DNA from 3 places in the Leptolyngbya sp. UWPOB_LEPTO1 genome. Region 2 is predicted to be linked to each of the others. Evidence: predicted binding sites of a transcription regulator. Region 2 holds the regulator's gene; each other region holds the start of a gene.

Region 1 (6,816 bases), on a different contig from region 2:
TAAGTCGATCGCGAGATTTTCTGGCATATACTCTGACTTCAAAGCTTCATACAGAGCAGTTGCAGCTTCGGGAGTCGCAAGGCGACCTAACGCGATCGCCGCCTGACGACACACTTCTAAATTCAGATCAAACAATAACGGGCGGAGATGCTTGACTAAATCTCGCCCTTCACAAAATCCCAGTCCTGATACTGCGGCAATTCTGACCGGAGCCGCAACATCTTTGAGCGCCGTTATCAAGAGGGCAGTGATTTCAGGAGAATGAAAGCTGCTGAGGGCTTCGATGGCGATCGCGCGCACTTGAGCATCTGAGTCATTCACGACTTGCATCAGCAAGGGCACGGTCTGCGATCGCCGAATTTGTCCTAATGCTTGGGTCGCAAACAATCGAGTCGAATCTTCATGCAATAACTCTTCAATCACATGCACAGCCGTACTCCCTAAAGTTGCGAGCACTGAAACTGCCATTGAATTGAGTTCTTCACTGTGCGAAGTCTTCAAGACCTCAATCAAGGTTTCAACCACTTGAGGGTGATGAAAGTTTCCTAAGATGCGGATCGCAAACCACTGAGACTCCGGATCAGCTTCTTCATCTTTGAGCAGTTCAATTAAGGGCCGAAGTGCATCAATGCCGAAATTCGGAAAGACTTTTGCGATGTCCCAACGTTCTTGGAAACTTCCGGATTCTAGAACTTGCATGGCTAGATTCAGAAGTGCAGGTGTCACATTCGGGTCAGAAAGTGCTGTTCCTTGAGTAGACTCATCTCCTAGAAGGAGCAGTTGTAAGTCTAAGCTTAATTGCTCCCAGTCCGCGCGACGAGCCGAGGTTTGAGCGCGTTCCAAAATTTCGGTGTAGCTGAATTTCTGCACAATATTCGCCCTAGCACATCTCAGTTCTCACGATGTTTACTTTGCCACAGAAAGGGGCGATCGAGAAGTAGGGGTTCCGAGAATAGCATCGGGAGGATTCGGATTGTGCATAGGGTCGGAGTTTTATGGGGAAGTGGGGGATGGGGAGATAAGGGAAAACTGGAAATGATTCTTGTTTTCTATCTTCCCATCCGGCTGAAATTGACTAGCTGCTCGCTTCTGCTTCCAGAATTAGAAGAAGAAAGCGAGTTTTACATTTTGCCGTTTTGCATCACTTGTTGAAGGTGATGACGAATCTCTTGAGCCGTTTGTTGATCTTGCTCTCTTAACTTCTGAAACAGTTGCACACAGGGCTGAGAATTCATCTGTTGTGCATCTTGAATGTAAGTTTCATAAGCTTTGACCGCTTCTGCTTTATTGTGCAAGGCGGTGAGCAAATCATATTCGAGATCGCTAATTGCGCTGCCGCTTTTTTCTGCCATTTGAGTCATAATCACATCTCCATTCGATCTGATCTAACGGTGGAACAAAGCGATCGAGCCGTCCTCTACCTAAAGTTTCACTACAGTTTCACAACCACATTTTCTCCATCGATGCTTGCCTCGTACTTGGCTAAAGCTGCGGTTGCAGGACCTTTCTGTACCGAGCCATCGGGTGCAAAAGCTGAGCCATGACAAGGACATTCAAACGCTTTACGCTCAGCCTTCCATGCCACTAAGCACCCTTGATGGGTACAGGTTGGATTCACAGCTAACAGAGATTTCGGATCAGCCGGATTACGAACAATAGCGATCGGTGCGGGTGACTCAGTCTGTAAAAAGCCTTTTTGATCTAACTCTGCCACCTTGCCCACAGTCTGCATCCCACTCGCACTCTTCTGCCCCCCCTGACAAGCTGCTAAAAACGCAGTCAACACTGCCGGAACTCGACTCATGACCCATCCAACGCTTGCCCACGATAGAACTGTTCTCCGACGCATGAGGTTCTCCTAAAGAACGATAGAGGAGTAGTGAGTAGGGAGTGGGGAGTAGGGTAAATCCTTTCTATCTCCCACTCCTCCCCCGCTCCCCACCAAATTACAACTATTTCTAAAGTACGCCCTTCCCCCTCTTCCCGCCGACAGATGACGAAAACGAATCGACTTTATGCAGAAACGTCATATTATGAAAAGTTTTGTAACAACAGATACGAATGTCCTCTGTGATCCCGATTACCTTTACTCAGTAATCACCGCGAATCATCAAACGGTTCCGCAGTTGATATCGATTTGTGTTCGCTCTGGAACACCTTATATTCATAGGCTCAATCCATGACAGACACCCTTGCAGCACCGACCCTCAATAAGTTTGAAAAACTCAAAGCAGAGAAAGATGGTCTTGCGGTGAAAGCAGAACTCGAGCACTTTGCTCGGCTCGGCTGGGAAGCAATGGATGAAACCGATCGTGATCATCGCTTGAAATGGCTCGGTGTGTTCTTTCGCCCCGTAACTCCTGGCAAATTTATGCTGAGAATGCGGGTTCCGAATGGCATTATCACGAGCGGACAAACTCGGGTGCTCGGAGAAATCCTTCAGCGCTATGGAGATGATGGCAATGCAGACATCACGACTCGCCAGAACTTTCAACTGCGAGGAATTCGGATTGAAGACCTTCCCGAAATTTTTCGTAAGTTTGACCAAGCTGGATTGACGAGCATTCAATCCGGGATGGATAACGTTCGTAACATTACCGGATCGCCTGTTGCTGGCATTGATGCAGATGAGCTAATTGATACTCGCGGGCTAGTTCGCAAAGTTCAAGACATGATCACGAACAATGGTCGTGGTAATTCGAGCTTTAGTAACTTGCCTCGGAAATTCAATATTGCGATCGCAGGGTGCCGCGATAACTCAGTTCATGCTGAAATCAATGACATTGCTTTCGTTCCCGCTTTCAAAGATGGCACATTAGGATTCAATATCCTAGTTGGCGGATTCTTCTCTGGGAAACGCTGCGAAGCTGCAATTCCACTCAATGCTTGGGTTGACCCGCGCGATGTCGTTGCGGTCTGCGAAGCAATTTTAACGGTCTATCGGAACTTGGGACTGAGAGCAAATCGTCAAAAAGCTCGCTTAATGTGGCTGATTGATGAGATGGGCTTGGAACCGTTCCGCGAAGCTGTTGAAAAACAATTGGGATATGCTTTTACGCCTGCTGCTGCCAAAGACGAGATCCTTTGGGACAAGCGAGATCACATTGGGATTCATGCCCAAAAACAGCCTGGATTAAACTATGTGGGCTTGCATGTTCCAGTGGGACGGTTATACGCGCAAGATTTGTTTGATTTAGCTCGGATCGCTGAAGTTTACGGCAGTGGTGAAATTCGCTTAACTGTCGAGCAGAATGTGATCATTCCGAATGTTCCGGATTCACGAGTTTCTGCATTGCTCAGAGAACCCATTGTCAAACGGTTCTCGATCGAGCCTCAGAATCTTTCACGGGCATTAGTGTCTTGTACTGGTGCACAGTTTTGTAACTTTGCACTGATTGAAACTAAAAATCGTGCGGTTGCTTTAATGCAAGAGCTAGAACAAGACCTGTACTGTCCTCGCCCAGTGCGCATTCATTGGACAGGTTGCCCGAACTCTTGTGGACAACCTCAAGTTGCAGATATCGGACTGATGGGCACAAAAGTCCGCAAAGATGGCAAAACAGTCGAAGGCGTGGATCTCTATATGGGGGGCAAAGTTGGCAAACATGCTGAACTTGGAACCTGTGTGAGAAAAAGCATTCCCTGTGAAGATCTCAAACCGATTCTGCAAGAGATTTTGATCGAGCAATTTGGTGCGCGTCTCTGGTCAGACCTGCCCGAATCCGCTCGTCCAAATCCGACCGCCTTGATCACGCTCGATCGTCCCACGGTGGAAACACCGAACGGGAAATCAACAACCGTGCAAGAGCTTAATGCACAAGAGTTTGACTATGTGCTGAGTGCGCCACCTGTTGTAAAAGCGCCAACAGAAATCGCAGCTCCAGCAACGATTCGTTTTGCTCAGTCAGGAAAAGAAATCACCTGCACCCAGGATGATTTGATTCTAGACATTGCAGACCAAGCCGAAGTCGCGATCGAAAGTTCTTGCCGATCAGGAACGTGTGGAAGTTGTAAATGCACCTTACTCGAAGGTGAAGTCAGCTATGACAGCGAACCCGATGTGCTCGATGAGCACGATCGCGCTTCGGGTCAGATTCTCACCTGTATTGCTCGTCCTGTCGGTCGTATCTTGCTCGATGCTTGATCCCTAAGTTTGTTCGCTCCGCTCATTGTTCTCACATGCGCCAGCTTTTTGCTGTGCTTCCTTTTCCTTCAGTACATTCTCTAAAAAGGACGATCCATGTCTTCTAATCTTTCAAGACGTAAGTTCATTTTGACCGCAGGCGCAACCGCAGCAGGCGCAGTGATTGTGAATGGTTGTAGCACAGGTCTAAATAAAAGTGCTTCTAGCGGTGCGTCCTCTCCTGCTGCCTCTCCTGCTGCAAATATCAGTGCGGCAGATGCACCAGAAGTCACAACGGCTAAATTAGGCTTTATCGCCCTGACCGATTCGGCTCCATTGATCATTGCGTTAGAGAAAGGATTCTTCGCGAAGTACGGCATGAAGGATGTGACCGTTACTAAGCAAACCTCATGGGCAGTGGTGCGTGACAACTTGGAATTGGGTTCCGAGAGAGGTGGAATTGATGGTTCTCACATTTTGACTCCGATTCCTTACTTTATGTCCGCAGGTAAAATTACCAAGGGTAATACGCCTGTGCCGATGTACATCTTGAGCCGTTTGAACACTGACGGTCAAGGAATTTCAGTCTCGAATGACTATGCTGATCTCAAGCTTGCAGTCGATAGCTCTCCTTTGAAAGCAAAAATCGCGGAAGCAGCAGCAGCAGGTAAGAAATTCAAGTGTGCTATGACTTTCCCAGGGGGAACTCACGATCTGTGGATTCGTTACTGGCTCGCAGCAGGTGGCATTGATCCTGAGAAAGATGTTGACCTTGTGGTTGTTCCACCCGCTCAAATGGTTGCCAATATGGAAACCAAAACGATGGATGCCTTCTGTGTGGGTGAACCTTGGAACGAGCGCTTAGTTAGCAAGAAATTGGGTTACACCGCGATTACCACAGGCGAATTCTGGAAGAACCATCCAGAAAAATCGTTCTCAATGCGGGCTGATTGGGTAGACAAGAATCCTAAAGCAACAAAAGCCCTGATGATGGCAGTCCTTGAAGCTCAAATGTGGTGTGACAAGGACGAGAACAAAGAAGAAATGTGCAAGATCTTGTCGGCTGACAAGTATGTGAAAGCGCCTGCTGCAGACATTGTTGAACGTTCAAAAGGGAACTTCGATATGGGCAATGGTCGCACGTTGCAGAACAGCGATCTGCTGATGAAATTCTGGCGTGAGGATGCAGCTTATCCGTTCAAGAGCCATGACGCTTGGTTCGTCACTGAAAATATGCGTTGGGGCAAGTTTGAAGCCGATACCGATGTCAAAGCGTTAGTTGACAAAGTGAATCGCTCGGATATTTGGCAAGCAGCAGCCAAAGCGATCGGTCAAGAAGCAGCAATTCCCAAAGATGCCGATTCTCGTGGCATAGAAACCTTCTTCGACAAAGTGACCTTTGATCCTGCAAATCCAAAAGCTTACTTGGATAGCCTCAAAATCAAAAAAGCATAACTTCAGACGAGGCGAGTCAGATTTGCCATCTTGCTCGCCTCTCCCTCATTGCTGCTGACTGTCCTACAACGTTCTTTCCTCTCTCCTATGACTATCAACCCGACTCTCCGTCCCGTTCGACCGTCCCAATTCTCAGAAACTCTGAAAAAGTATAGTGGTGCCCTCGTTCCAGTCATTGTCTGCGTCGGCATTGCGCTGGTGCTCTGGCAGATGCTATGTCTGAGTCCAGAATCCAAGATGCCCGGTCCGATCAAAGTCATTGAACAGACTTGGAGATTGATTCTCGATCCGTTCTACGACAATGGCGGGACAGATAAAGGGTTAGGCTTGCAAATTCTCATTAGTTTGGAACGAGTCGCGATCGGGTACTCGCTTGCGGCTGTCGTAGGAATTGCACTCGGCGTTTTACTCGGTGTCAGTAAGTTCATGCGGAACGGACTTGACCCGATCGTGCAAGTTTTAAGAACCGTTCCTCCGCTCGCATGGTTGCCGATCTCGTTGGGAGTCTTCCAAGACAACAATCCAGCCGCAATCTTCGTCATTTTTGTCACAGCAATTTGGCCGATCGTGATTAATACCGCAGTCGGTGTGCAGCAAATTCCGCAAGACTATAACAACGTTGCTAAAGTCTTGAAGCTGTCGGGTAAAGAGTATTTCTTGAGTATTTTGGTTCCGTCCACTGTGCCTTATGTATTTGGTGGACTGAAAATTGGGATTGGTTTAGCATGGCTGGCAATTGTGGCAGCAGAAATGCTGAAAGCAGAAGGCGGCATCGGCTTTAAGATTTGGGATGCTTACAACGCAGGCAACGAGGACAGCATGAGCCAAATCATCATCTGTGTCTTGTTGGTCGGCTTAGTTGGATTAGTGCTCGATCGCTTAGTTGGCTGGCTCGGTTCACTGATTACATCTGATAACTAAACTGATCACTCAACCCTCACCTGATTTTTGCTATGTCTGTTTTCTTAGAAGTTGACCACGTGGATAAGGTATTCCCGCTCAAAGATGGCGGCGAGTACATTGCTCTGAAAAACATTGAACTGAAGATTAACCAAGGTGAGTTTATCTCATTTATTGGTCACTCTGGCTGTGGCAAGTCTACCTTGCTGAATATCATTGCGGGATTAGATCATGCTTCGACAGGAGGGGTGATTCTCGAAGGTCGGCAAGTCACCGAACCTGGTCCCGATCGCATGATGGTGTTTCAAAACTATTCGCTCTTACCTTGGAAGACCGTG
Region 2 (6,816 bases):
CCATGAGCCTTTACAACAATCAATCTGTAGAGTCGAAGTCTGCATCATGAGCAAACGTCTCCCTGAAACCACTGCCCATGTCCGCATTTTGCGCCAGTCCTGGCAACAGGGCAGTATCGAAGGCGAGGTCAGAGCAAACGAATATGAGTGGCAGTTTCACTGGCATTTTCGACGCGGATTGCTGAACATTCAGCCTTCGCTCGGACGAGCCTTGATTAAGGAACCGCTAGGGAGATTTTTGGAAGCGAAAGATTATCAGCTTGAACCGGGTGGGGATTATTCGTTTACGATTCGGGCGGAGTTGTGAACTCCCCCACTCCCTACTCCCCTACTCCTCCACTCACCAACCGCCCTAAATACCGCTCAATCAACAGAATTGCCACAATGTCATCAATCGGTCGCGGCGGCGTTCTCATCCCTTCAGGAATCAGCCGCGCTAGCCCTTTCGGTGGATACATTTGCCAATAGCGATCTCGCGCCTCTAGCGAACTATTGCGCTCATCGACGGTGATAATTCGCATCGGCTCACTGAGATCAGTCTCTAACTTCTGCCGCCAGGTTTTAGAAGAAGTCTGATCACCCATGACCAACAGCGAAATCGGAAACTGACTCCTCAGAGATGAGATCGTCGAAATCGTCTCTTCAGACGAGATCACTTGATGATAATAAATTCGGCGATCGACTCCCATCACTGCGACTCCGCATTTTTGTCGCCCTGGATCAAATCCCAGAATAACGGGCTGTTCCGCCATACTCACCTCTTGCCGTTGTTCTGTCTACAGATTGCTAATTCGATGCCCGCAGCACAACCTGCCCATCCTGCACCGCTACTAATTCTATTTTGAGCGGTCCCGCTGTGTAAGTCACATCCGATGCAACTGCCCGCAATTCAATCGAATTCGGATAGCGGCGAAGCTGATCGATAAAAGATCCCAGACTCAACAGTTTCTCAACCTCTAGTCTGTCATTCATCACCCCTGCGACACGGGCACGGGCATTAGAAGCCGCAATCAAATCTTGTAAGGTTTTCTGAAAATCCTGGGGGGACAGTTTAGACGGTTCCAGCGTTTGAGTCGCGATCGTATCTCCTGCTAAAAAGACAACCTGATTCGGCACCGCACTCATATTCACGACAACGCCTCGGTCGTCACCGAGAACATAATTTGCCCCGGCTTGCACCCGCACCAGATAATCTTTACCATCTTGAATTTGCTGAATGAGGTTTTGCACTTCCGCAATCGGGATTTGCACAATTTGCTGATTGTTCTGCCCCAGGCGAAGCGACTCGATCGCGGTTTGATTTGCCAATTGCAGTAATTGATCGACCGCTGCTTTGGCTCCACCTTGTTCGACGACGCGCACAACACCTGAAGACAGCACTTGTGTCCGAAAAATTGCCAGATCACCTCGGCGAATCTGTTCCACATCTTGCTGAATTTGCTGAACGGCTGCCACGAGAAAAGCTCTCTGCTGTTCCAGGGTTTTCAATTCTGCTTCGCGTTGAGCAATGACTTGATCGCGCTCATTAATTTCGCGATCGCGCTTTTCAATCAGGGCAGTTCGTTCCGCAATTTGCGCATCTCGTTCCGCAATTTGGGCTTTCACCTGATCCCGTTGTTCAATTAACGCCTGCTGCTCAGATTCCAGTTGATTGATTTCGTTGCGGAGCGAGAGTGCTTGCTGAGAAACTGTTTCTAGCTGATTGCGGGTGAGATCTCGCTGCGCTTCTGTCCTGCGAAGTTGGGCATCGGTTTCTCGTTGTCGAGCGACTGAAACTTGAAGATTGGCATTGAGGCGCTTGAGATATTCCTCAATTTGGGCACGTTCCGATCGCGCTTGCTCTAGATCTTTCTCAACCTCAGCTTTTCGCTGATCTGTGGTTTTGAGATCAGCCGTGACTTTATCGAGGTCGCGATTTGTCGCCCGCAAGTCGGCTTGAATTCGCCCGAAGTTCAACACCATCTCTCGAAAGGTGCGACTGGCAAGCAGTAAAACGCCTAACGTAGAGGCAGAAATCAGCGTGCCCGTCAAAATCGTCACGACAACTGCTGTTTGTTTGGGACGGAGATTGAACAAGCTGAGGCGGGCTTTTCCCACGCGCGTTCCTAAGCGATCGCCGACTGTCGCGATCACCCCTCCTAACACCAACACCACCAAAATTAGAATTAGCCCGACATCGGACATGACGCTCCCACAAACCCCTAGACATACTGCACTCTAAGGGCACTTTCAGACTTTGCCTTTCATTATGACTGCTCGCTCTATGATTCGCGTGAGTCACTCAGGACTGAATTCTAATCGAATTAGGTAAATTGTTGACTAAGCGTTACCGGATTATGAACGGTTATTTTTTTCTTGTGAATTGAGATCATTTTGTCCTGACGCAAATCGCCCAGTAAGCGGGTGACTGTGACGCGAGTCGAGCCGATTGCTTCAGCGATCGCTTGGTGAGACAGTTTGAGATCAATCATGATCCCCTCTTGTGAGGGCACACCAAAGTCACGACACAGAATCAGGAGGAAACTAACAAGACGCGATCCCATATCTCGGTGCGCCAGCGTTTCGATCATCATTTCAGTTTGTAAAATTCTCGACGACAAGCCTTTCAGCATCAGCATTGAGAGTTCGGGATTGTCTTTGAGCGCTTTTTCAACTTGTTCGATCGGAACAGACAGCAATTCGACAGGGGTGAAGGCAACTGCGTGATAAAAGCGATCGGCACGTTGTCCTGTGATCAGAGAAAGCACCCCGAACACGCTGTTTTCTCGCAGCAGCGCGACGGTAATTTCTTCTCCTGCCTCGTACACCCGTGAGAGTTTAACCGCACCCTTGACGAGAAAGTAGACCCGCTCCGCCGGATCGCCCGGAAAGAAGATGGTCTTACCGCGTTCAAACGTCTCTACAACAGGAGGATATGCTCCCCCTCCAATCTGACGAAACATCGCTGCAAGCGGTTTATCCTTGGTCACTACCATTTCTTTCCTTGTCGTATCGAGTGAAGCTGGGAAGTCTAACAGTCTATGTAAGCAATCGATGACTTTAGACCACTAAAACTGAGTCTATGATCTGTTTTAGTGTCGTAAACTACAATTTCGCTTTGATCTTCAGAAAACTCAGTAAATTCTCTAAGAAGAAGGCGCAATTTCGAGTCGATCTACTGGAATCTTCTGGGCAGACCCAATAATTTCCACAGATCATACCGTGAAAGCACGAATATTCTAGGACGAGGCATTAAGGAATCATGAAGGATTCCGAACCAGAATCAGAGAGGATTCGCTGGCAGAAAAACCGAACTGAGAAATGACGCAATTCGATCCTCGATTCGCCAAGCTTGGGACGATCGCGTCAGCGAGGAGCAGTTCGAGAGGGATCCCTTTCTGCTATCCTCATAAATGCTTTACACGGTAGAAGACCATGCTAGACCTGACTGGAAAGAACGCACTTGTAACGGGAATCGCGAACAACCGCTCGATCGCATGGGGCATCGCTCAGCAGCTACACAAAGCAGGCGCAAATATTGGCATCACCTATCTACCGGATGCAACCGGCAAAGCGGAAAAGAAAGTTGCCGACTTGACCGAGCCGCTCAATCCCAGTTTGTTCTTGCCGTTGAACGTGCAAGATGACGCACAGATTGAGAGCGCATTCAATACCGTGAAAGACAAATGGGGCAAGTTGGATATTCTGATCCACTGTCTCGCATTTGCTAGCAAAGATGATTTATCCGGCGATTTCTCCAAAACGTCGCGCGCGGGTTATTCGCTGGCGTTGGATATCAGTTCTTACTCGCTGGTGCAACTAGCTGGAGCCGCAAAACCTCTAATGAGCGAAGGCGGTAGTATCGTGACGCTGACTTACCTCGGTGGTGTGAAAGTCATCCCGAACTATAACGTCATGGGAATTGCCAAGGCAGCATTGGAAATGAACGTGCGCTACCTCGCAAATGAGTTAGGGCAGAACAATATTCGAGTCAATGCGATTTCAGCAGGTCCGATTCGGACATTGGCTTCCTCGGCAGTCGGTGGCATTCTCGATATGATTCACCACGTTGAAGAAGTTGCGCCGTTACGTCGAACGGTGACGCAGATCGAAGTCGGGAATACCGCAGCATTTCTCTGTAGTGATCTATCAAGCGGGATCACGGGTCAGGTGATCTACGTCGATGCAGGCTACGAAATTATGGGGATGACGGGATCGAAGCCCACTGCTGGATAGCAATTAGACGATAGGAGATGTGCCGTGCCCAATTTTGAAACTTTGCAAAATCGAGACTACACCTTGATTTTGGATAAAAGTGGCAGTATGTCTACCAATGATCAAATTGGGGGCGGCAGTCGTTGGGAAGCAGCCCAAGAATCAACGCTGGCACTGGCGCGCAAATGCGAGCAGTTTGATCCCGATGGTATTACGGTTTATACGTTTTCTAGCCGATTCAGACGGTACGAGAATGTGACGACGAGCAAAGTCGCACAGATTTTTATGGAAAACGATCCGGTTGGCTCGACCAATCTGGCAGCAGTGTTGCGGGATGCCACCGAAGATTATTTTCGCCGCAAAGCCACAGGACAGAGCAAAACTGGAGAAACCATTTTAGTCATTACCGATGGTGAGCCGGACGATCGTCGAGCTGTGATTGAAGCGATCGTGCAAGCGACACAGAAAATGGAACGCGATGAAGAATTAGCCATTTCTTTTATTCAAGTTGGCTCAGACGCCAGTGCGACAAAATTCTTGAAGGTTCTCGACGATCAGCTTCAAAGTGTAGGAGCAAAGTTTGATATCTGCGACACGGTGACGATGGATGATATGGCAGATATGAGTTTGGCAGAAGTGTTGTTGAATGCGATCGTAGATTAGCACGCTAAAACAGCGATTAAGTTTAGGCAGAATGAGCAGCGATCGAGCCTAAAATCGCAAGCCCAGTCAATCGACTCGATGCACCCAATTGGTCAGTCGCAGCAGCAATACCCTACCTGAAGGAATAGCCAGGAAACCACAACGAAAAGCTCCGAACCTCATCGGGATACCGACCCGCGTCGCAAAACTGATGACGGTTCTCGATAAGTATAATTGCTCTTCGTTTTAAGCTGACCAATGTTGCAGCCTTGATCCAGTTTTTAATGAAATCGTCACCTTAATGACACTTCAATTTCATATCTGAAAAGTAGCCTAAAATGTCCCCATTTTTTCACAATAAATTGTGGATTGAACTGTCAGAATGAAATCCATAGACCAGTTGATGGATACGGGGTTTGGCTCACTGGAACATTCTCTAAATGCGCAAGTCAGAAATCATAACAGCAGCACTTAAAAAAGTACGGTTATCCCTCTCTAGAGACTCTATCCAACTGTAAATCAAACCGTCATTATAGAAGAATCAATTCACCAAGTTTTAAATGAAGTTTTAGGGTAATGCCCATGTCTTGCAATTTACTTTGGAAAGCTAAATATTTGCTGAAATTCCTGAGTAATTTCCCTGTAAGGCTCTTTACTTTATTTAGAATTCGTCTTATCATTAAGTAAAGTCGAAACGACTTCGATTTAGAGTCCTGAACCTCACCGCTACACTTTCGGCTGTTCGTGCTTGTACCCCTTATTTTGTAAGCGTGCTAAAGATTTATCCCCCTTCCCAGGGTGGAGTTAAACAGCATTTCATTCCTGTATCGGCTTGGAATCGATTCGAGTTTGTTGTCTAAAGTTTTCATTTCACGGAGTTGACTGCACATGGCTACTGCCAATACCAAATCTAAATCCACTCCTAGCCCCACCTATACGGCTGATATGGTGCGGACGTATCTGCATGAGATTGGTCGTGTGCCGATGTTGACACACGAGCAAGAGATTCTCTACGGGAAGCAGGTTCAGCAGATGATGACCTTGCAAGAGAAGAAAGAAAAGCTTGAGAAGAAGCTGGGTCACGCGCCGACGCAGCAGGAGTTTTCTGAGCATGTTCATCTCAGTGATTCTGAGTTGAATGGTATTTTTCAACGGGGTCGTCGCGCTAAGCAGAAGATGATCGAAGCGAATCTTCGCCTGGTTGTGTCGATCGCGAAGAAGTATCAGAAGCGTAATTTAGAGTTCTTGGATTTGATTCAAGAAGGCTCACTTGGCTTAGAGCGTGGCGTAGAGAAGTTTGATCCGACTCGTGGGTACAAGTTCTCGACGTATGCGTACTGGTGGATTCGTCAGGCGATTACAAGAGCGATCGCTCAGCAAGCCCGGACGATTCGATTACCGATTCACATTACGGAGAAGCTGAATAAGATTAAGCGAGTTCAGCGCGAGCTAGCTCAGAAATTAGGGCGCAGTGCCACGGCGGCTGAGATCGCGGCGGAATTAGAGCTTGAGCCGGAACAGATTCGGGAGTTCTTATTGATGTCTCGTCAGCCTGTCTCGCTAGACTTACGAGTTGGAGATAATCAAGATACTGAATTGCAAGAGCTACTTGAGGATAATGGTCCTTCACCGGATGCTTATTTGACTCAAGACTTGCTCCGTCAGGATCTTGAAACGTTGATGACGGATTTGACTCCGCAGCAGAAAGAAGTGCTGAACTTGCGCTATGGGTTGCAAGATGGGCACGAGTTATCGCTGGCAAAAGTCGGCGATCGCTTAAACTTGAGCCGGGAACGGGTTCGTCAGCTAGAGCGGCAAGCTTTGGATCATTTACGTCGTCGCAAGGCGAATGTGCGCGAGTACATTGCTAGCTAAGTTTAGGGTTTTATAACTCACAGAGGGGACATCAGTTTGATGCCCCCTTTTTTTGGTTGGAAGATGCGGCAATTTTCTAGGATGAAGTAAAGCATTGCGTCTAAA
Region 3 (6,816 bases), on a different contig from region 2:
CATTAGACATTATTCGGCAGATTCCAGAAGCTGCAAATTTGAAGCAAGAGATCGAAGACTACGAAACATTAGCAAGTGCGATCAATCGAATCGGCAATGGGTTGCCCGAAGACTATGATGCCGCGACCGCCCAAGCGCAGAAAATTGGTGCAGATCGTCCGACTTTTGGAAAAGCGCAGCGGTTAATTGCGCGTTGGCAAGCAGAAAAAGGAGATATGGCGCAATTGAATCGAGCACAGCAGCTTGCGCAATCCAACCGACCTGAAGATTTGCAAGCGGCGATTGACGCTGCATCTCAGGTTTCTAGTTCTAATCCGAAGTCTCGGGAAGCTCGCCAGTTGATTCAGCGAGTCACCAGTGAAATGCAGAATCAAGAGGATCGTCCACTCATTCAGCAAGCAGAGCAAATTGCGAGTCGAGGCGATGCAGGATCGTTGCAACAAGCGATCTATTTGCTGGGTCGCATTTCTTCCCGGCGATCGCTCGGTGCAGAAGCAGCCGATAAACGCGGTCAGTATGCTCAGCAACTTCAAGCCATTCGCGATCGCGAACAGGCGTTGGCTCAACCTGTGTCTAGTCCTGTCCCTGATTCAGCAACTCCGCTACAGGGTGGGGATGCTGTACTCACGTTGCAGAAAGCAAGAGCGGCGGCGAATGGTGGTACGGTTGATTCGGTCACAGAAGGAATTCAGATTGCAGATACTGTACCCATAGCTAGCCCACTCCGCCCAGAAGCTCAGACGTTGATGAATGATCTGAGTCAGCAATTGCTGCAAACGGCAATGTCACAAGCGAGTGTAGATCCGGCGGGCGCGATCGCGATCGCTCAAAGAATTCCACTCGGCACGAATGCTTACGACCAGGCACAGTCGTTGATTCCTTTATGGCAACGCAGCTTAAGAAGATAGCCTGTTCTAAGATGTGAGAGTCTGACTTTGCAGGATGAAAAGATCAGGAGCATTTTGCAGGATGATGGAAGAATACTCCCTGCTCTCTATCTCCCGCACTGCTTTGGGATTTCGATATGTCTGAATTTTGGAATACGGTTCTCTCTTTTGCTCAGCAAATCACCACAGAAGTTGGTGCACAATTGCTCAAGGATTTTGGACAAGCTCAGGTAGCCGAAAAAGCCGATGGCAGTTTGGTGACACAATCGGATCAATGGGCGGATGAGCGGATTCGGAGCGCGATCGCTCAAGCTTTTCCTGATCACGGGGTTTTGAGCGAAGAAGTCGAGCATATTTTTCCCGATCGAGAATGGTGCTGGATTATTGATCCAGTCGATGGCACAACGAATTTTGCACGAGGGTTGCCGCTGTGGGGAATCTCGATCGGATTGCTTTATCAGGGCACTCCGGTTTTTGGATTGGTACATTTGCCCCCATTGGGGCAGTCTTTTTATGGATATTGGCAGGGTGAATCAGGGCTAGAGATGCCGTCGGGGGCTTTTCTCAATGGCAAACCGATTCGATCGAGCCAAGAAGCTTTAACGAAAAATCACTTTTTTAATCTCTGTGCAAGAAGTACTTCGGTTTTGCAGCAGCCGTTTCCTGCGAAAATTCGGATGTTGGGAGTAGCGACTTACAATTTGCTGACCGTTGCGGCGGGGTCAACAATGGGCGGAGTTGAGGCGACTCCAAAAATTTGGGATATTGCAGCAGTTTGGGCGATCGTGCAAGCATCAGGAGCCGTTTGGTATTCGCTAGAGTTAACCCCGATTTTTCCGTTAGAGGTTGGGAAAGATTATGGAGCACGATCATATCCCACGTTAGTCGTGAGTCGCAAAGAGTTGATCGAGGTTTTTGAGCCGTTGGTTCGGGCGATCGGTAAATTTAAATAGCGGTGATTTGAACAATCTACAAGCCTTCAACGCTTCATGGTTCTTTCAATGATTGGATGGTGAACTCAGAAGTCTTAAAGTTTTCGGACTAATTTGACTGAATAACAGTCACGATCGACGTTCCAATCCCCAATTTCAAATAGCTCTGAGCATTGCCATGATTCATCGCAATTTCAACCCAACCGTGACTTCCAATCAGTCCGATGATCTCGCCAACTTTCGCATCAGCATAGGTTGTATGACCTGCATAAATCGATTGATGAATCTGGACTGACCAAGAGCAATTGAAAAACCTTTCCCCCGGAATATTGGTGATCAAATTGCCGAAATGATCGATCGCCTGAATTACTCCTTGAATGCCATTCTCGGTTGCGATCGCATCAGGAATTGGCAATTTGATGATCGAATTCAAATCAATTTCATCCCCTAACTCTTTCAAGGGAACGCCACTTGCAAGGTGTGCTCCAACCGGGGCAAAGATATCGCGCCCGTGGAATGTTGCGCTGGGAGTTTGCGATCGCCAATATTTTCGATTCGTTAACTCGACCGCTGCCACTGCATGTTCTAAGATGCCGCTCACCAAACCATTATCTGGCGCAACCACAAATCCAGCTTTCAGCTGCACTGCGATCGCTCTGCGCGAACTGCCTACGCTTGGATCAACCACGACAACATGAACTGTCCCGTCCGGAAAATACGGATAGGCAGTCATAAGTTGAAAACGGGCAGAAGTAATATCTTGCGGAGGAATTTGATGCGTAAGGTCAATAGTTTGCAGCCTTGGATTAATTTGAGCGATCATACCTTTCATCACTCCGACATAAGCATCACTTAATCCAAAGTCTGTCATCAGGGTAACAATCATCTGTTTTGTCAAAAAACTACATCTCAAGTATGAATTTTTAGTAGCATAAGCTACCGTTTTAATTTGCCAATGCTAATATCAAATCATGGTGATAAGAAAAACTAACCTCTAGGAACCCTACATATGAATAGAAATCGTCTTCACGCAGCCGAAGTTACCCGCGTTCACCGCGAAAACTTACAACGAAATCTACAACGCCGCATGGAAGCAGCAAGAGCACGTGGCGATCAAGCTCTGCTGCGGATGTTGGAAGCAGAAGCAAGTTATCTGAGATAAAGTGTCTCCCTCATCTCTCATTGTAGGATCTCAAATATGCGCGGCTAAGCCGCGCTTTTTTAATGGTGAATTTTGGATTGAGGAAGGACGGCTTCAGCAATCGTCCTGTCCCTATCAATTCTGCAATCCAAAATCCACCTTAATATAAGAGAACTCAATTCAACTGATCGTGAGATCTGGGCTTGGGTTTTGCTGAACTCGCAGAAATTTTAGAATTGCACGCTGAGCAGAGCCGCAACCTGGCTGATGATTCATCTCGGACGACGCGTGCCGAAGTCGAGCGTAAACCATACAGAGTCAAGCAGTGAGATGTATTCATCTGCCGATAAATGTCCGGAGTGGCAACACGCCTCTAAAGCTTGTGCGATCGCATTAAAGAGCGATTCAGTCAGTTCTAATTCGTTCGGTTCATTCATTGCGGGAATACCACCTTGGATTTGCCAATGGAAAAATGAGGGGGCGATGTCAAGGGAGCATTTCCTGAGTATAAGCAATTTCACGGGGAACGCCTTCAAATAGTTCCCGCTTTACAAAAAATTTAAGAGGAATTACGGGTTTGGTGATTGCTGATAATCTCCCGATTTTCCTCCCGTTTTGCTCAGCAAGCAAATTTGTTCGATCGTAATGGATTTCTCGAGCGCTTTCGCCATGTCATAGAGCGTCAAAGCCGCAATAGAGGCTGCTGTCAAAGCCTCCATTTCAACGCCCGTCTCTGCTTTGATTTTCACAGTGGCTTGAATCTCAAATCCGGGAAGTTCGGGCACGGCAATAATATTGACTTCGACTTTTTGAATCGGGAGTGGGTGACACAGTGGAATTAAATTGGATGTTTGCTTCGCTGCCATGATTCCGGCGATTCGGGCTGTGCTTAGAACATCCCCTTTCGGACTATTACCCGACTCGATCGCCAGTAAAGTTTCGGGCTTCATCCGCACCCGCGCGATCGCTGTTGCTTGTCTTATCGTTGCAGATTTAGCTGATACATCAACCATCTGCGCTTGTCCTTGAGCATCAAGATGAGAAAGTGTTGAGGAATTTTCAGAATTTTTTGTCATTTGGAGCAGATTGTTGTATATTGAATAAGTGCTGACAAGGGCTTGTAGCTCAGTGGACTAGAGCACGTGGCTACGGACCACGGTGTCGGGGGTTCGAATCCCTCCTAGCCCGTTTAATATTTTAGGGGTGTTGATGAGACACCCCTTCAATGTTTTAAAGGCAATTTTCCTGTTCCACACTATTCTATTTTCTGACTTGTACTTTTTATCCAAAATCCAAAATAAAAACCCCTAACTGCTGTGAGGGGTTTTCAACGATCGCTGTTGCGACAATTACTGCGCGACACGACCTGGTTCAACATAAGCAGCCCGCGGTCTGCGAGTGCCGGTTGCTGCGCCTGCAAGAGATGCCGCTAAGCCCAAAAGTGAACCAATCACAAATGACCAACCTGCGGTTGCAGTCGTACCTGCGATGTTTCGGGCATCTTGAGCGCTGATATTGGGCGCTGCATTTGGATCGACATTCGGCACTCCAGTTTGAGGCAAAGCCGCCCCTGCAACATTTGCCGCTGTTGTAGCTGCTAAGCCAAACGCGCCTGATACACCACTCGCTAAAAGAAAAGCACTCAACGCTAGGGTCGTTGCCCAAAGAATTGCCCCATTCAGCAAAGCTGTACTTCGGGTCATCGGACCGCAAGCCCGTGCCATAATCCAGCTTCCAATAAACAGAGAAATCAGTAAGCTAATCGTTGCCCAGATGCCAACTGCTGTACCGACTCCACCTGCGTCAGAGCGGGGTGCGCCCGAATTTGCGATCGAGGTTGCCCCAATTGCTGCACCCAGTGCACTCAAAATCAACTGCGAAACCAGCGCGACAAATAAGCCAGCGAGAATCGGACCCCAACGAACCCGATCATGATAATCAGCTGCTACAGGAATGACAGCCGCTTCAGTTACAGGACGATTAGTATATGCCATTGTAAATTTGCTCCTCGAACAAAATAGTCATTTGCAAAGAAATTACGCTTGCCTAAGACTATATGGGCTGCTCAATGGAAATCACTCTATCGAGAGTGAGATGACCTTGATCCATCATTAGAAAGAAATTCTGCGGGATCAGCAAATTTTTACGGTAGTCCACACTGCAGTGATCAGAAAAAAAACGCCAGATTGAACAAGATTAATCGTCTCAGTATTCATCTCGATACCCTATTACAGCAGGTGTAGCTAGAGTTTTGCCTACTGCTGAAGTTCTACCTGTCTAGGGTGGATGTTCTTGTGCAAATCTGCATTTGTAGCTTGTAGTCCTTTTCCTATCAGTCTTTGAATACCATCAAGAGGGTGTTTCACGCATTTATCGCGTACCCGATGTCAGCTGTGACAATCGCAAGGTATGATCCGATCACTAGATTTCTAAGCACATCTGGTGTAGGTAAGATCATAGAATTTATCCAGGTGAAGACTGTCCTTTGATAGAAGTGCTCGCAAATAATTGCAATGTTTCATCGAACATCTGAACACGCTAGTTTCTGATCGACTTGACGTTCCTCGTAATTGTTTTATAGATTCTCGTATGCTCACAATGACTCGAATTCGTCGATCAATATTGCCACTGACTGTCTTGCTTTGGGCAGGATTGATGCCTTCGTTGGCGTTTGCCCAGTCTCAAGATACTGAACTCGATAAGCTCCTCGAACAAGGGCGAGAGTTAGTCGATCAAAAGAAGTGGACTGAGGCGATCGATGCCTTTCAGCGAGCTTCGTCGATCGATAATCGTAATGCTCGAATCTTTTCTGGCATGGGTTACATTTACGCTCAGCAAGGAAAGTTTCAGGAAGCCGCAGATGCTTATCAGCAGGCAATTACGCTAGAACCTGCAAATGCAGATTTTGTTTATGCATTGGGATTTAGCCTGGCGAATTTGGGCAATGATAGTGCGGCGGCAACTGCTTATCGTCGGGCGACAGAATTAGACGCTCGCAATGTCAACGCGTTTTTGGGTTTGGGAACGGTACTCGCACGTCAGGGGAATTTGTCGCAAGCTTTGGCAGCCTATCAGCAGGCTATAAGGCTCAATAGTCGAAATGTAGATGCACAAGAATCAATGGGGCTAATCCAGATTCAACAAGGGCAGATTGATCAAGGAATCGCTACACTTCAAAGGGCAGCTCAGCTTGACCCAAGACGAACCAGTACTCAAATTGGTATAGGGATTGCTTTGTTAAGTAAGGGAGATTCGACGGCTGCTTTGACTGCATTCAATCGGGCAGTCAGATTAGATCCGAATAATTCAAAGCTGCATCTTCAAATCGGCAAGATTCTTCGGGAAGTCGGGAATAATGCAGCAGCTTTAGCCGCGTTTCAGCGATCGGTCAATTTGGATCCAAATTCTGTTGAAGCACAATTTGCTCTAGCAGAAACAGCTTTAGAACAGAAAGAAACGATGCGGTCGATTATGGTATTTCGAGAAGTCATCAAGCTAGATCCAAATAATGCCAGTGCCTATTTCCAGTTAGGCACTGCGTTGAAGGCGCGTGATTTTCCAAGAGACGCGATCGAGGCATTTGAACGCGCTAAAACACTGTTTGAGGAGCAGGGCAAAGCAGAAGATGCGAAACGTGCAGAAGATGCAATCGAGCAAACAAGACGATCTTAAATGAATGCACGATCGGGCTGCTCGATCGTGCTGGATCAATCACAGCAAGCAACCGGAAGAATGCGTCTCGGCTCCGCTCAACCTATAACTCTAAGAGCGTCGCGGATTGAGTAAAGCCGAAACTAAATCTCACAACGGTTCTAACGAATTTTACTGTCCTCGATTTCGATTTGAGTCGGGGGCA

Evidence for each region. The regulator NtcA, encoded in region 2, controls nitrogen genes in cyanobacteria. The targets are predictions, from matches to a motif close to TTTGTANNNNNNNNTACAAA.
Region 1: the regulator NtcA is predicted to act here: its motif matches at 2,043-2,062, upstream of J0L70_RS24430 (ferredoxin--nitrite reductase).
Region 3: the regulator NtcA is predicted to act here: its motif matches at 2,743-2,762, upstream of J0L70_RS13860 (SAM hydrolase/SAM-dependent halogenase family protein).

What each region holds. Positions count from the first base shown of each region.
Region 1 is NZ_JAFLCJ010000020.1:25,861-32,676, forward strand. Features, by position in the region: gene J0L70_RS24415 (HEAT repeat domain-containing protein) at 1-870, opposite strand, end outside; gene J0L70_RS24420 (hypothetical protein) at 1,122-1,361, opposite strand; gene J0L70_RS24425 (QcrA and Rieske domain-containing protein) at 1,433-1,849, opposite strand; gene J0L70_RS24430 (ferredoxin--nitrite reductase) at 2,180-4,144, shown strand; gene J0L70_RS24435 (CmpA/NrtA family ABC transporter substrate-binding protein) at 4,241-5,578, shown strand; gene ntrB (nitrate ABC transporter permease) at 5,666-6,499, shown strand; gene J0L70_RS24445 (ABC transporter ATP-binding/substrate-binding protein) at 6,532-6,816, shown strand, end outside.
Region 2 is NZ_JAFLCJ010000001.1:256,733-263,548, forward strand. Features, by position in the region: gene pth (aminoacyl-tRNA hydrolase) at 1-50, shown strand, start outside; gene J0L70_RS01150 (DUF3146 family protein) at 47-307, shown strand; gene J0L70_RS01155 (RuvC family protein) at 321-752, opposite strand; gene J0L70_RS01160 (DUF3084 family protein) at 787-2,184, opposite strand; gene ntcA (global nitrogen regulator NtcA) at 2,304-2,975, opposite strand; gene fabI (enoyl-ACP reductase FabI) at 3,415-4,215, shown strand; gene J0L70_RS01175 (vWA domain-containing protein) at 4,240-4,857, shown strand; gene J0L70_RS01180 (RNA polymerase sigma factor, RpoD/SigA family) at 5,725-6,711, shown strand.
Region 3 is NZ_JAFLCJ010000008.1:55,955-62,770, reverse strand. Features, by position in the region: gene J0L70_RS13870 (hypothetical protein) at 1-908, shown strand, start outside; gene J0L70_RS13865 (inositol monophosphatase family protein) at 1,025-1,840, shown strand; gene J0L70_RS13860 (SAM hydrolase/SAM-dependent halogenase family protein) at 1,929-2,705, opposite strand; gene pirA (arginine synthesis PII-interacting regulator PirA) at 2,829-2,981, shown strand; gene J0L70_RS13850 (hypothetical protein) at 3,233-3,397, opposite strand; gene moaC (cyclic pyranopterin monophosphate synthase MoaC) at 3,530-4,036, opposite strand; tRNA gene J0L70_RS13840 (tRNA-Arg) at 4,075-4,148, shown strand; gene J0L70_RS13835 (hypothetical protein) at 4,310-4,954, opposite strand; gene J0L70_RS13830 (tetratricopeptide repeat protein) at 5,559-6,632, shown strand; gene J0L70_RS13825 (histidine kinase) at 6,773-6,816, opposite strand, start outside.